DNA from 2 places in the Arthrobacter sp. D5-1 genome. Region 2 is predicted to be linked to the other one. Evidence: riboswitches for the same ligand, from Rfam matches in the RefSeq annotation. Region 2 holds a riboswitch; the other holds the start of a gene.
The links. Region 2 has a riboswitch for S-adenosylmethionine ahead of AYX22_RS05910 (hypothetical protein). Riboswitches for the same ligand answer to the same signal wherever they lie in the genome.
Positions count from the first base shown of each region.

Region 1: another riboswitch for S-adenosylmethionine. It lies ahead of AYX22_RS19540 (DUF1737 domain-containing protein); the one in region 2 lies ahead of AYX22_RS05910 (hypothetical protein).

Region 1 is NZ_CP014571.1:4,231,423-4,238,751, reverse strand. Features, by position in the region: gene AYX22_RS19555 (hypothetical protein) at 1-104, opposite strand, end outside; gene AYX22_RS19550 (O-succinylhomoserine sulfhydrylase) at 115-1,323, opposite strand; gene AYX22_RS19545 (rhodanese-like domain-containing protein) at 1,324-1,734, opposite strand; gene AYX22_RS19540 (DUF1737 domain-containing protein) at 1,731-1,997, opposite strand; SAM riboswitch class IV at 2,011-2,122, opposite strand; gene AYX22_RS19535 (SulP family inorganic anion transporter) at 2,209-3,912, opposite strand; gene AYX22_RS19530 (NtaA/DmoA family FMN-dependent monooxygenase) at 4,067-5,395, shown strand; gene AYX22_RS19525 (aromatic amino acid ammonia-lyase) at 5,395-7,011, shown strand; gene AYX22_RS19520 (cysteine synthase family protein) at 7,005-7,329, shown strand, end outside.
Region 2 is NZ_CP014571.1:1,261,704-1,269,032, reverse strand. Features, by position in the region: gene AYX22_RS05925 (DUF559 domain-containing protein) at 1-699, shown strand, start outside; gene AYX22_RS05920 (cupin domain-containing protein) at 829-1,404, opposite strand; gene AYX22_RS05915 (sodium:solute symporter) at 1,673-3,208, shown strand; SAM riboswitch class IV at 3,336-3,455, shown strand; gene AYX22_RS05910 (hypothetical protein) at 3,472-3,771, shown strand; gene AYX22_RS05905 (hypothetical protein) at 3,768-3,959, opposite strand; gene AYX22_RS05900 (VIT1/CCC1 transporter family protein) at 4,192-5,364, shown strand; gene AYX22_RS05895 (matrixin family metalloprotease) at 5,449-6,348, shown strand; gene AYX22_RS05890 (matrixin family metalloprotease) at 6,380-7,329, shown strand, end outside.

The sequences.
Region 1 (7,329 bases), 1.8 Mb from region 2:
GGTGTGATGTAGACGCGTGAGACCGGCGAGATTCCCACGAACCACACCACCGTGCCGGCAACGATGACCGCTCCGGCACGGCGATAGGGATGGTTCCCGCTCATGGCAGCAAGGTTAGACCTGTTTGAGGGCCTTCTCCAGATCCAGGATGAGATCGTCCACGTCTTCCAGTCCTACCGACAAGCGGACCACACCGTCGGTGAGTCCGATCGCGGCCCGGCCCTCAGGCCCCATGGCCCGGTGGGTGGTGGTGGCGGGGTGGGTGATGAGGGATTTGGAATCGCCCAGGTTGTTGGAGATGTCAATGACGCGGAGGCCATCGAGCAAGGCGAAGGCGGCCTCTTTGGCTGAGCGCCCGGCCGAAGGAGACAGCTCGAAGGTCAGCACAGTGCCGCCGGCCTTCATCTGCTTCGCGGCAAGCTCGTACTGCGGGTGGGACGTGAGCAGCGGGTACTTGACCCAGCTGATGGCAGGCTGCTGCTCGAGCCACTCCGCGATCTTCAAAGCGGATGCCGAGCTGTGGTTCACCCGCAGTCCGATGGTCTCCAAACCCTTGGTCAGCACCCAGGCGTTGAACGCGGAAAGGGAAGGGCCGGTATGGCGCATGAGTTGCTTGACGGGACCATCGATGAACTCTTTGGTGCCCAGGATCGCGCCGCCGAGGACACGGCCTTGGCCATCAATGTGCTTGGTGCCGGAATACACGATGACGTCCGCGCCCAGCTCACCGCAGCGCTGCAGGAGGGGAGTGGCGAAGACATTGTCCACCACGACAGTCGCCCCGGCGGCATGCGCCAGTTCGCTGACGGCGGCGATGTCCACGATCTCCTGCATCGGATTGGAGGGCGACTCAAAGAACACGGCGGTGGTCGGTTCCGAGAGGGCTTCGCGCCACTGCTCCAGATCCGGGCCGTCAACGAACACCGTCTCCACACCCCAGCGGGGCAGGATCTCGTTGAGGATCACGAAGCAGGAGCCGAACAGCGAGCGCGCGGCCACCACGCGGTCGCCGGCAGCCAGCAAGGCACCCAAAGCGGTGAAGACCGCGGACATACCGGAGGCTGTCGCAAAGCACGCCTCGGTTCCTTCGAGCAGCCGCAGCCGCTCCTGGAACGTGGCGACGGACGGGTTGCCGTAGCGGGAGTAAACGAAGCGTTCGTCCTCGCCGGTAAAGGCACGTTCGGCAGCGGCAGCCGATTCGTAGACAAAGCCGGAGTTCAGGAAAACGGGCTCGGACGTTTCCTGAAAATTGGTGCGGTCAAGGCCACCGCGAACGGCCTGGGTGTCAGGGCTCCAGCCGGCGGCGTCGGGATTGAAAGTCACTTACTCGGTCCCCAGATTCGTAGGCAGGCCACGGTTCTTCCAGCCGTTTACGGTGCGCTCACCGTAGCGGTCCGGTTCGCCTTCGAAGCCCTCAAGGACGTTGTACGCCGTGAAGCCGGCCTGTGTTGCGGCAATGGCGGCGGAGATGGAGCGCTGGCCGGAACGGCAGATGAACACGAGCTCCACGGCGTCATCCTCGGGTGCCTGCTGCTGCAGGTCCTCGATAAAGCGGGAGTTCGGGATACCGCCAGCCAGGTTCCACTGGATGAACAGAGGATCGTTCTCGGTGGCTTTGGTGTCCGGGATGCCGATGTGGGCCCACTCGGCCTCGGTGCGCACATCCACCAGGATCGCGCCTTCTTCGAGCTTGGCCCACGCGTCCTGTGGGGTCAGGTCACCTGCGTAGCTCATGCGTGGCCCTCAAACGCTTCTTCATCGTCGTAATTCTCAAGTTGGTCCACTGCGTTGGCGACGGCGGCATCAGCATTGGCGATCGCCGCAGGCAGCACAATGGCTTGGGCCACGATGACGTCCGTGCCGTTGAAGGTGGCTGCCGGGCTGCCATGGAGCACATAGCCTTCGGCGAGGGAGTTGTGGATACGCTCGCAGAAATCGCGGTTATCCGGGCCTGTAATCAGGCGGTAGGAGAGTTTTTCTTCAGTGGGTTCAGGCATTGCTGGTGCTCCTCAGTCACGCTTGCAGTTCGAGTTGTCGATACGCCGAGTAGTCACCTGAGGCACCCCGCCGGAGAGAGGGTTGCCGACCAGCAAGTCAGGGCTTTGCGCTGGTACTCATTACTCAAGAAAAACGTAACATCCACGGGCGTCGGGCTGCACTTGCGGGCGGCTGCACCGTCGTCATGTTGCGTAATCGGAGGCTGATCCACTATCGGTCCTTGAGCTCCCGCACTGCCGCGCCGACAGTGGGGTAGAAGTGGTCCGGCGTAAAACGGGCCGCCGTGCCGAGGCGGATCAACTTGTCCTTCACGGGCCCTTTGAGCTCGGCAAACACCAGATCCACTCCTTTTCTGGCCAACCATTCGTCCAGGGTCACCAGGTCATCCAAGGCTGTGGTGTCGATCCCGGTGATCGGTTCGGCGGCAAGGATGATGTGGGTGACGGGCTCCGCGGACTCGTCCGGGGCCTCGTCGAGTTGCTCCCTCACGAAGCTCGCCAGGACCTGTCCGTTGCCGAAGAACAGGGGTGCATCAAACCGGAGGATCAAGAGCCCGGGGATGCGCTTGCCATCGGGGTGGCGTTCAAGGTCGTGATACCCGGGAAGGCCTTCCTCTGCGCCGAGTTCGGTTCTGTACGGATCCCATGCCCTGCGGACAAAGTCCAGGAGTGCCAAGGCGATGGCCACCACGATTCCCTGGAGGACACCCACCGTCAGCACTCCCAGGAACGCAGCCAGCATCACCACGGACTCGCTGCGGCTCAGCCCCAGGAGCCGCCTGACGCCGGCAGGATCTGCGAGGGCAATGGCCGCGGCGATGACGACGGCGGCCAGGGTTGCCGACGGCAGGTACTCGGTTACTCCCGGAGCCAGCAGCATGAAGGCCAGTACCAGCACGGAGCCCACCACGCCTGTCATCTGGGATTTTGCGCCGGCATCCACGGCTACCGGTGTCCTGGAGGTACTGCCTGAAATGGGGAATCCACCCAGGAGGCCTGTAGCGGCATTGGCTGCTCCAAGCGCTGCCATTTCCCTGTTTCCGGAGACCTTCTTCCCTTCCTTGGCTGCCAATGTTTGAGACAACACGCCAGTGTCAGCGAAAGCCATGAGCGCGATGCCCGCGGCGGCGGGGAGCAGCATCAAAGCGTCGGCCCAGCCAATACCCCCGAGTGCGGGCATGGGCAGGCCCTGCGGCAGGACCCCGGTGACCTTCACGTCGTCGTTGAGCCCGAAGACCGCCGTCGCCACGCACGAGCCAACCACCGCCAACAGGACGCCGGGTACCTTCCATTTCAGGAGCCGGGGGATCCAGATGAGCGCCAGCGACCCCACTCCCAACAACAGCGCGGTGATGTTGACCTCGCCGCCAAGTAACCCGGTAGTAACCTTCGCGAGCTTTTGCCAGACGTCGCCGTCGGCCTCAATACCCAGAAACGCCGGGAGTTGCGAAAGGGCCACCAACAGTGCGATTCCGTTGAGGTACCCGAGCCGGATGGGTTTGGACAGCAGGCCCGTGATGGCTCCCAGTTTCAGTGCCGAGCCCGCAAGCATGAGCGCCCCGATCAACACGGCCAGCAAGCCGGCCAGCGCCACGGATTTTTCGCTGCTTCCCGCTGCCAGCGGCACAATGGCCGCGGCGATCATAGGGGCCAGGGCAGAGTCGGGTCCCAGGACCAGAATGCGGGAGGGCCCCACCACCGCATAAACCAGCAGCGGGACCACTGTTGCGTAAAGCCCGGTGACCGGGGGAAGCCCTGCTGCCTGTGCATAGGCCATCCCGGCGGGCACCAGCAAAGCAAACAGCGCAGCGCCCGCAACGAGATCGTGCCGCAGCCATTCACGCTTGTAGCCCTTGAGGGCCCAGGCGCTGGACAGTCGCTCCTTGGCGGAGGGGCGGGAGGTTGCTGCACTCATACAGCGATCATTCCCGACCCCTGCTGATTGTGGAACACGACATACGCCTTATGTGGAAAATACGGACCGTCTCCGGCCGCGTTCAATTGTGACGCCCCGGGAGCATAATTGACCCAGTACGTCCTCCTGTAACTTCGCATGAAATCAGGTCGCGGTGAACGGACAGAGCAGTTCTACACTCAAGCCCATGCTGCATTTTGGATGGTTTGTGGGCCATGGATTCGGTGTCCAGGGGTGGGGGACGCCCGGTTACGGCCTGGGCTACGACTGGAAGAAGCCAGCCCTGTACCAGGACGCAGTCCGGGCGTTCGAACAATCCGGGTTGGACCTCTTCATCATCGAGGATTCCCTCACCGTGCCGGACACGTATGGCGGATCGGCCGAAGTGTCCCTGGCTCATGCCTCCTTTGCGCCGAAACACGATCCGCTGGCGCTGGTCCCTTACCTGCTCTCCGCCACCGAGCACCTGGGAATCGTGCCGACCGTCAGCGCCTCGTTCTACCCGCCCTTCACGGCCGCCCGGCTTTTGGCCACGTTGCAGCACTTCTCCGAGGGCCAGTTGGGCTGGAACGTCGTCACGTCCGGCAGCGACCTCGCCGCCCAGAACTACGGGTTGGACCAACAGATTGAACACGACCTTAGGTATGAAAAAGCGGAGGAATTCGTCGACGTCGTCAGGCGGCTCTGGCGGAGCTGGGAACCGGGCGCGGTCCTTGAGGACGTCTCCGCAGGGGTGTTTGCCGACCACAACAAGGTGCACCCGATCAATCACCAGGGTGACTTCTTCAAGGTCCGCGGTCCACTGAACACGGCGCCGTTGCCGGAGGAACCCGTGCTGGTCCAGGCTGGTGCGTCTCCCCGGGGCAAGGCGTTCGCCGGTGGTCATGCTGATGTGGCCATTGCGTTGGCCCGTGGTGTTGACGGCATGAAGTCCTACCGTGACTCGATTCGCGCGGAGGCCGCCAAAGCCGGCAGGAACCCCGACGACGTCAAGGTGCTTTTTGTCCTGAAGCCCACCGTGGTTGGTTCTGCTGCCGAAGCCGAGGAGCTGCGTGCCCAGCGTCGTGAGCTCACCCAGCGCGATATCGACAGCCAGCTCAACTCCATCTCCTACCTCTCGGTGATCGACTTCAAGCAGTTCGACCTGGACGCACCCCTCCCGGAGCTGAGCACCAACAGCAACCAGGGGACGTTGGAACACTTCGCCAAGGCGGCGCCTCCCGGGTCCACGCTGCGCGAGATCCTGCAGGCCAGGAGCGGTGGGGCGGGGGATTCGATCATCGGCACGGTGGGGGAGATTGCCGACTATCTTGAGTCGACCGGCTCCGAGGTGGGTGGTGACGGGTTCCTCTTCTCCGGCTTCGTGGACCCGGTGACAGTGCACGGTGTCCTGGATAAGCTCACCCCTGAACTGCGGCGGCGGGGCCTTCTAAGGAAGAGTTACGGCAACGGCGGGTTCCGGCAGAATCTCCTGGACTTCTGATGGTGTCTTCCGAACCGCCGACCTTGGTTATTGGAACGGCTCCGGTGCGTGCCGCCGACGTAGCACTGGCCGCCTCCAACCCTGCGTTTCACGTGGAACTCAACCACGATGCGTTGTCTTTGATCGGTCGCTCCCGCGACGTACTGGAACGCACCGCCGCTTCCGGGCAGCGGGTTTACGGACTCAATACGTTGCTCGGGTCCGGTCGGGACACCGCCGTGGAAGAGAAGTCGCTCCTGGCCTATCAGGTCCAGGTGGTCAGGTATCACAACAGCGGAGTGGGCTCGTATCTGGACCGTCCCGCTGCCCGCGCAGTGATCCTGGCCCGACTTGTCGGTTTCAGCCGCGGCGGTTCCGGTGTGAGGCCCGAAACAGCAAACTTCTACGCAGGACTCCTCAACCGCGGCGTCCTGCCCGCCATCCCGCGCGAAGGGTCGGTGGGATCGTCGGACCTCACCCAGCTGGCCGCCGTCGCCGCCGTCGCCATCGGTGAGGGCGAAGCCTTCAACGCCGACGGCACCTTGGTTCCAGGAGCCAAAGCGCTCGCCGATGCCGGCCTTCAACCACTCGTCCTCGCGCCCGGCGAGGCGCTTGCCTTGGTGAGCGCCAACGCGTATTCCGTCGGCGCCGGGACCCTGGCGTTGCTGCAATTGCAGCAGCTGGCCCGGCTGGCCGACGTCGCGCTTTCCCTCTCGCTGGAGACCATCGCAAGGTACGACGGCGGCGGGAACCTCAGCCCGTTTTCGCCGGCCATCCAGGCGGCCAAGGCTGTAAACGGCCAGGGTGATTCGGCGGCAGCTGTGCGTCACCTGCTCAGTGGTGGCTGGTTGGAAGATGTGCGGCCCGAGGTGTCGGTGCAGGATGCATTGTCCTTCCGGGCCGCACCGCAGACGCACGGGGCGTTTCGATCCCTGGTGGCGCAGTTGAGTGCTGCGCTGGAGGTGGAACTGAATGGTCGCGGCGACAATCCGTTGGTTGATGTCGAATCCGGGCTCATGCTGTCCGGCGGGAACTTCCAGCCGATGCAGCTGGCTCTCGCATTCGAAGGTCTGAGGGTTGCGTTGGCGCACATGGGGATTTCCAGTGAGCGGCGCATCGCCAAGTTGTATCCGCCGCAACGGGCCATCCGGGCCAAGCACTTGCAAGCAGCATCGACCCAAGCCTCGGCTGAGCAGTCCGGGGCCGGAGCGGAATTCAACCCGGCCTCCGCGCTTGCCCAAGAGGAACTGCCCGGGCTGTTGTGGTACTCCGCGGCCGGGCTGTTGGCCGAACTCAAGTTCCTGGCCGCCCCGGCCACCCTTGGCGCCCCAACCTTGTCCGCCGACGTCGAGGACCATTCAACTCTGGCCCCCTTGGCCCTCCAGCAACTCGAAAGGTCGGTGGAGGTGCTGGAAAAGCTGTTGACGATCGAGGCCCTGACGGCGTCCTATCTGCTGCTCGAAGCTGGAGCTGCACAACCGCTCGGGAAGGGAACAGGCGTCGTCGTGGGTCGACTCGCTGATGTACTGGCCGACAGGCCATCGGCGCCGGATCTTGTGGAACGGGCGCGGACTGAACTGCGCGGCGCCGTGGATCAGGTTCTACTGGAGGCTGAGGAAGGGGGTGGGGCGTGGTGAGTACAGCGATCCGTCGGCAAGGAGCTCACGCAGCGGCCCGGCTGCCGGATGGGTTGGATGCCTCGGTCCTGGACAAAGTGGGCAACACCCCGCTGGTGAAACTGGATTCGCTGGGCCGTGGACTGGGCAGCGCCATCCATATCAAGCTTGAGTCCGAAAACCCCGGCGGTTCCATCAAGGACCGCACCGCACTCAGCATGGTCCGGGCGGCTGAGAGGTCCGGGGAGCTGAAGCCGGGAGCCACTATCGTGGAGAGCACTTCGGGCAACACCGGGATCGGCCTGGCGCTCATCGGCCACCTGACCGGACATCCCGTGG
Region 2 (7,329 bases):
ATGCTCAGTGACCACCGGCCCGAGTTCGCTGCGGCCATCCGCAATAACGCTCTTGTCTCCTGCGCCAGCGCCGCATCGCACTATGGCCTCTGGCTCAGGACCGCCCCCAGCCAACATCATCTGACCTGCGACCACGGGCACGGCAGCGGGTTCATCAGGCACAGAACGGCGCGCTTCGACCCCCACGCCGCACTCCCTGTTGCAGCGATTGAGGACGTGGTGCTTCACGCGATGACATGCCTGGAAGCTCCGGCGTCAACAGCCATGGCAACATCGGCAATTCGGCTGCACGGCGTGCCCCTGGCACTGCTTAAGGAGCAGCTTCGCGGGGACAGGTCGAGGCCGGCCCTGAAGGCTCTGCACGAGCTCGACCTACGTGCGGAATCCATTATTGAGGTGGATGCGCAGCACTTGTTCCGCGCCCACGGAATTGCCTTCGACGCGCAGGTGGCAATACCTGGAGTGGGGCGCGTGGACTTTCTTCTCCAGGAATTCCTCATTGTCGAAGTGGATGGCTTCGCGTACCACTCCAGTAGACAGGCCCTGCGGAATGACCTGTCACGGAACAACGCCTCCACCGTCAACGGATATGCAGTGCTGAGGTACCCACCGGAGGTGATCTGGTTCGAGCCGGACCGCGTTGTTGCAGAAGTCAGGGCAGTCCTTGCACGAAGGCCCGGTACGCTCCCTCCCGGTTAGCAGCCCACTCCCTTCCGCCGGCCCCCGGATTCCCGAGGCTCAGCGCACCACCCGGCCCCCAGAACGGGAGGTAACTGGGAAGGAGCGCAGCAGCAGCTGAAAGGGCAGGGCAGGGCAGGGCAGGAAAACCTAGCGGCTCGCCGCCGGCACCAACACCCAGAGCACCTCGACGGTCTCGTCCGTGGGGTTGATCCACGTGTGCGGTTCGCGGCCGGGGAAGGAGAGCGTGTCCCCTTCTTCGAGGTCGTATGCCTCGTTGGTCAGAATGAGCTTGATCCTGCCCTTGATCACGTGCAGGACATCGACGTCGCAGTCCACGGCGTAGAGCTCGTTCTCCCCGCGGCCCCGCGGCTCAATGGTGGCCTGCAAAATCTGGAGCCTGCGCTCGGAGCGGGCCGTCAGCAACCGCTCCACGATGCCTTGGCCACCCAGGGAGATACGGGGGCCGTCGTCGCGCTTGGTCAGGTGCGTCTCCGGGGCGGCGAACAAGTCACCCACAGAGACCGACAACACCTGGCACAGGGTGACCAGTGAAGCGACCGACGGCGACGTCAGGTCACGCTCCACGCGGCTGAGGAAGCCCTTGGTCAGCCCGGTGGCATCAGCCACCTGCTCAATGGTGAGGCGCTGCGCCTGCCGGGCTGCGCGGATTCTGGAACCGATGGCAACGGGAACATTGCTCGGTTCAACGGGGAGAGCCTTCATTCACGAACCTTTCAGGCCTGTCATCTGGCCCTGTCATTGGAGCAATAGTAGCCGGGAGACGAGCCAACAGGACCAGAACCGGCGGAACCGTGACTAAAGCATCTTGACTGTTACTCCGATCACAACATATCCTCATAGGCAACAAGTGTTGTCTGTGAGGCACACAACACCCTTCCCCAATCTCCAACCATCAGCACAGAGACTTCGACGCTTCGCAGGAGTATCGTCGAAAACCCCAACCTCCGTGCATCAGCTCCAAGGACCGCTCATGGAATCTTCGGCTATAAACATCGCAATCGTGGTGGTGTACCTGCTCGCCATGCTGGCATTCGGCTGGTGGGGCAAGTCCCGCACCAAGAACAACAGCGACTTCCTGGTGGCTGGCCGCCGCCTGGGACCGTTCCTTTACACCGGCACCATGGCCGCTGTGGTCCTCGGTGGCGCTTCCACCGTGGGCGGCGTCGGCCTCGGCTACAAGTTCGGCATCTCCGGCATGTGGCTGGTAGTGGCCATCGGCGCAGGCGTGCTGCTGCTCAGCCTCCTGTTCGCCGGCACCATCCAGCGCCTGAAGATCTACACGGTCTCCCAGATGCTGAGCCTTCGCTACGGCAGCAGGGCCACGCAGACCTCCGGCATCGTCATGCTGGCGTACACGCTCATGCTCTGCGCTACTTCCACCGGCGCCTACGCCACCATCTTCGTGGTGCTCTTCGACTGGGAACGCTGGCTTGCCATCGCCGTTGGCGGCGCGATCGTCCTGGTTTACTCCACCATTGGCGGCATGTGGTCCATCACGCTGGCCGACCAGGTTCAGTTCATCATCAAGACCGTCGGTATCTTCTTCCTGATGCTCCCGTTCGTCCTGAACGCTGCCGGCGGCATGGACGGCATCCGTGAGCGCCTCGATGAGACCTTCTTCCAGATCGATGGCATCGGCGCCCAGACCATCATCACGTACTTCGTGGTCTACACACTGGGCCTCCTGATCGGTCAGGACATCTGGCAGCGCGTCTTCACTGCCAAGACCCCCGCCGTTGCCCGTTGGGGCGGCGCCACGGCCGGCGTCTACTGCATCCTCTACGGCATCGCCGGCGCCCTGATCGGCTTGGCCGCCCGGGTGGCACTGCCGGACATCGATGTCACCAACCTCGGCAAGGACGTTGTTTACGCCGAGGTGGCAACCCACATCCTGCCCGTCGGCATCGGCGGCCTGGTCATGGCCGCGGCTGTTGCGGCCATGATGTCCACCGCATCCGGCGCCCTGATCGCCGCAGCCACGGTGGCACGTGCGGACGTTGTCCCGTTCGTGGCCAGCTGGTTCGGCAAGAACATCAACACCGATGACAGCGAAAACCCCGAGCACGACGTCAAAGCCAACCGCTACTGGGTTCTTGGACTCGGCATCGTGGCAGTACTGATTTCCATGGCGGCTCAGGACGTGGTGATTGCCCTCACCATCGCCTACGACATCCTGGTGGGTGGCCTCCTGGTCGCAATCCTGGGCGGTTTGGTGTGGAAGCGCGGCACGGGCATCGCCGCTGCATGGTCCATGGCAGTTGGATCGGTGCTGACACTGACCCTGCTGATCCTCTTCGCCCTGGGTGTCATTCCGAGCGCGGACGGCGTCTACGCCAACGAACCGATCTACTACGGTCTCGCCGCTTCGTTCATCGCCTACGTAGTGATTTCACTGCTCACCCCGCCCACTGATCCCGCAGTCCGCGAGGCCTGGGACAAGCGCGTTGCCGGTGCCGTCTCTGAGGAACTCCCGCCTGAGGCCCACCCGGTCAGCAGCCACAAGTAGCGCTGCAAGCAACAGAGCAAAATTCGACGGCGGCGCCTCCCCTTTCCGGGGTGGCGCCGCCGTTGTTTTGTCCCCGGGAAGAGGGCGCCCCAACTTGCTGGACAGCCGTGCGGTAAGGTGGTCCCAGCTTCAAGAGATGTGGTGCCAAGCTCCGACTGGCCACACACCAACCCCATGTTCACGGGTGGTTCGGATGAGGAAGCGGCCCGTCCCGGACCAGAGACAACCGAGCGGGCAAGAGCACTCCCCCAAGGAGCAGTCCCTTGCCGTACCAAGGCGATACCACCCCGGCTACCAGTACCCCGGCAACAACAGCCACCCACACAGTCGCGGTGATTCCCGCCGTCGACCTCTTCCTGGGCACGGTGACCATCACTGCCAAGGCCGGAACCATGCGGTTCGGACATCCCCAACCGCACCTGATCGCGCAGGCGTTGGCCCGAGCGGTCCGGCCGACCCTTTGGTGTGATGCGTCGAGAACCCTAACCGTGACTGTTGCGGCGGCCGGCAAACGCGCCGGCGTGCAGCTTCACTACACACTCAGCCACGAGGAGCCCGCCTAGATTTCCTCGTCTGCTTCGCGGAATTCCTCGGTCTCGTCGATGGGGACCACACGTTCGTCGTCCTCGGGGGCGTCCACTTCTTCCACCCAGGCCTCGTCCACTTCCTGGTCCTCGGCGTAGTCATAGGCCGGATCTGACTCAATGGTGGTCCGTTCCGGGTAGTTGGCGTGTGATTCGGTGGTGTTCATGGTGCAACCTCCGTCTCGTGGGCCGCTCAAGCCCTGTTGAACGTGTGCGGGGTGGGCCCCCGCCCCTGTCCTTCCATCTGAGCACCGGCTAAGTCGGGGGTCAAGGACGGCCGGAAATTACGGTGCGCCGAACATTCCAAGTGAGGAATACCAGCCAAAAAACCGCGCAGATAAGCGGTACAGTGGGGCGTGCAATGGGGCCGCAACTACCCCACCCAGCACAGGAGAGAAAGTGCAACAGCACCAGGAATCCCCCGGTTCGTCGAGCCCAGCTCCGGACCCCACCCCGGAATCGGCAGCCCTCGAGAACGTCGGAACGGAACCCGCGGCGCCCTCGCACGCCGACATCCGCCGGTGGCGTCAGTACCTCGCCGACGAGCGCGCCGAGGCCGCTGTCTACCGCGAACTCGCCCAGAGGCGCGACGGCGAAGAACGCCAAATCCTGCTGGCCCTGGCCGAGGCCGAAGGCCGGCACGAGGCCCACTGGCTCAAGCTCCTGGGTGAGCACGCCGGAATGCCCAAGGCCGCGTCAGCCCGCAGCCAGTTCCTGGGATTCCTGGCCCGCAACTTCGGGTCGGTCTTTGTACTGGCCCTGGCCCAACGTGCAGAAGGCCGCTCCCCCTACGGCTCCGAACCCGCGGCAACACCCGCCATGGTGGCTGACGAACAGATCCACGAAGAGGTGGTCAGGGGCCTGGCTACCCGTGGTCGGAACCGGCTCTCCGGGACCTTCCGTGCCGCGGTCTTCGGCGCCAACGACGGCCTGGTGAGCAACCTTTCGCTGGTCATGGGCATGGCCGCCACCGGCGTGCCCAGTCCGGTGGTGCTGATGAGCGGTGTGGCAGGTCTTTTGGCGGGCGCACTGTCCATGGGCGCCGGCGAGTACGTCTCGGTCCGCTCCCAGCGGGAACTGCTCAACGCGACGCTGCCCACCCAAGCCACTCTCACGGCAGCACCGTCGTTGGACATCGAACACAACGAATTGGTGCTGGTCTACCTTGCCCGCGGCATGACGCGCGAGGCCGCTGAGCATCGCGCCGCAGAGCGCATGGGCCTGTTCAGCTGCGACTGCGATCCCAGCCTCTCCTTGCAGCCCGAGAAACCTGCCACCGACGAGCACGAATCCGTCGGTTCGGCATGGGGCGCAGCGATGTCCAGCTTCTGCTTCTTCGCGTCCGGTGCCATCGTTCCCATCCTGCCCTTCATCTTCGGCATGACGGGCTTTGCCGCCTTGATGGTGGCCGGTGTGCTGGTGGGCATCGCGCTCTTGGCGACCGGCGCCGTCGTGGGCTTGCTGTCCGGGACCTCGCCGCTGAGCCGCGGGCTGCGCCAACTCGCGATCGGCCTGGCAGCGGCTGCCGCCACGTATGGGCTGGGCCTGGTGTTCGGGGCAACCATCGTCTAGTTTGGACGGTTCCCCCCGCAGCCCGTAATGTTGGTTCGTCCTCCGCGCTGCCCCGCGTGACCAGGGCGTGAGGAATGGAGAACCGTGGACTCGGAGCGGGAAACGCGTGCGCCAAAGCACCGGCGTACCGGCACGGCCTGGCGCATTCTCCGTGGCGTGCTCATGGCCGGAATTGCCGCTGTGGTGGCAGTGTTGGTCAGCGAATTCCTGCATGGAGACCCGCGGATCACCGCCCTTTTCCCGGGTGTGAGCGTCCCTGGTGCCGCGCACGACGGGACACCCGGGCAGAAGCAGACGGCGCCAGCACGTGCAGCAGACGCCCCGCCGCCCGGATTTGAGGAGGCGGACGCCCCGCTGGCCTCGCCGAAGGTCCCGGAGACTACCAACGAGTCGTATAAGTTCCTGGCTACCAACGACGACGGCACTCCGGTGGGGTACTCGCCATGCCGCCCGCTGCACTACGTGGTGAACGAAGGGTCCGCGCCGGAAGGTTCCGATGCACTGCTGGAGGCAGCGATCGCGAACGTCTCCGCCGCTTCAGGAATCCAGTTCGTCAACGACGGGACCACCGACGAGTTGCCGGTAGACCGACGGGAGCCATACCAGCCGGCCAAGTACGGCGACCGATGGGCGCCCCTGCTGATTTCGTGGACCAATCCGGACGCAGCACCGGCGTTGGCGGACAAAGTCATTGGTACGGGCGGCAGCACCATGTACTCGCTGAACAATGGACCCAAGAGCTACATCACGGGCAGCTTGGAGCTGGACACCCCGCAGGTCGCCGAACTCCTTGCTGATCCCGAAGGCGCCGACTACGTCCTCGCCGTCATGCAGCACGAGTTGGGGCACGTCATGGGCCTGGACCATGTTGATGACCCGGTCCAACTCATGTACCCGGAAATCGGCGCCCCTGACGGCCTTGCGGCCGGCGACCTGACCGGACTGCACCTCCTTGCCTCGGCCCCCTGCCGCAAGGACATCTGACAGCCGGTTCGGGGGGCCATGGACTCCCGGCGTGTCCGGACTTATGCTGGCGGCTACGGTCGACGGCGGCGCCCCACCTCCCGTCGCGGCCTCCACGTCAGGGGGTTCCATGGAACCTAACGGGTCGCCCCAGTGGCAGGACCCCGATCCCCTTCGCCCGCATGATCCTCCAAATGGCCCCTACCGACCCGGGGCCGCGCTGCCACCGGCACCGCCGGTCAAGCACAGCAGCATCGCCGCAATCCTGTTCTTCCTGGGCATCCTCGGCCTGGTGTGCGCGGGGGCGTATTTCAGCGGCGACCTGCAGCGGTTCCTGTACGGCTCCTCCGCCTCGCAAAGCCAGGCACCCCGGCCCGGGTTGGTCCCGTTCGGGCAGCGCCAAGAGCCTGTGCCCGGCCTGGAAGAAGCCGATGCGCCACTGGGAACTCCGGCACCGGTGAACCGGACCAGTACCTCGTACAAGTTCCTTGCCATCAAGGAGGACGGCACTCCCCTGGCCTACTCCCCGTGCAGGCCCATCCACTACGTGGTGAACGCCGATCTCGGGGATCCGTCCTGGCAACCACTGGTGGAAGAGGCCATTCGCCAAGCCAGCGTGGCCACCGGATTGAAGTTCGTCTACGACGGCCCCAGTTCCGAGGTCCCCTCCACCAACAGGCAGGGATACCAACCCGCCAGATACGGTGACCGATGGGCGCCCGTCCTGATTGCGTGGAGCACTCCGGAGCAGGTGCCGCGCCTGACCGGCCAAACCGTGGGCCTGGGAGGGAGCTCCTCGATTGGCCTGAGCGACGGCTACAAGGCCTATGTCACCGGTACGGTGTCCCTGGACGCCCCGCAGTTCGCCGGCATCGTGGACACCTCCGAGGGCAAGGAGATCGGCGTAGCGGTGATCATGCATGAGCTGGGACACCTGCTGGGCCTTGACCACGTGGACGATCCCCGGCAACTGATGTTCGACCAGGCTTCCTGGGTCCGCCA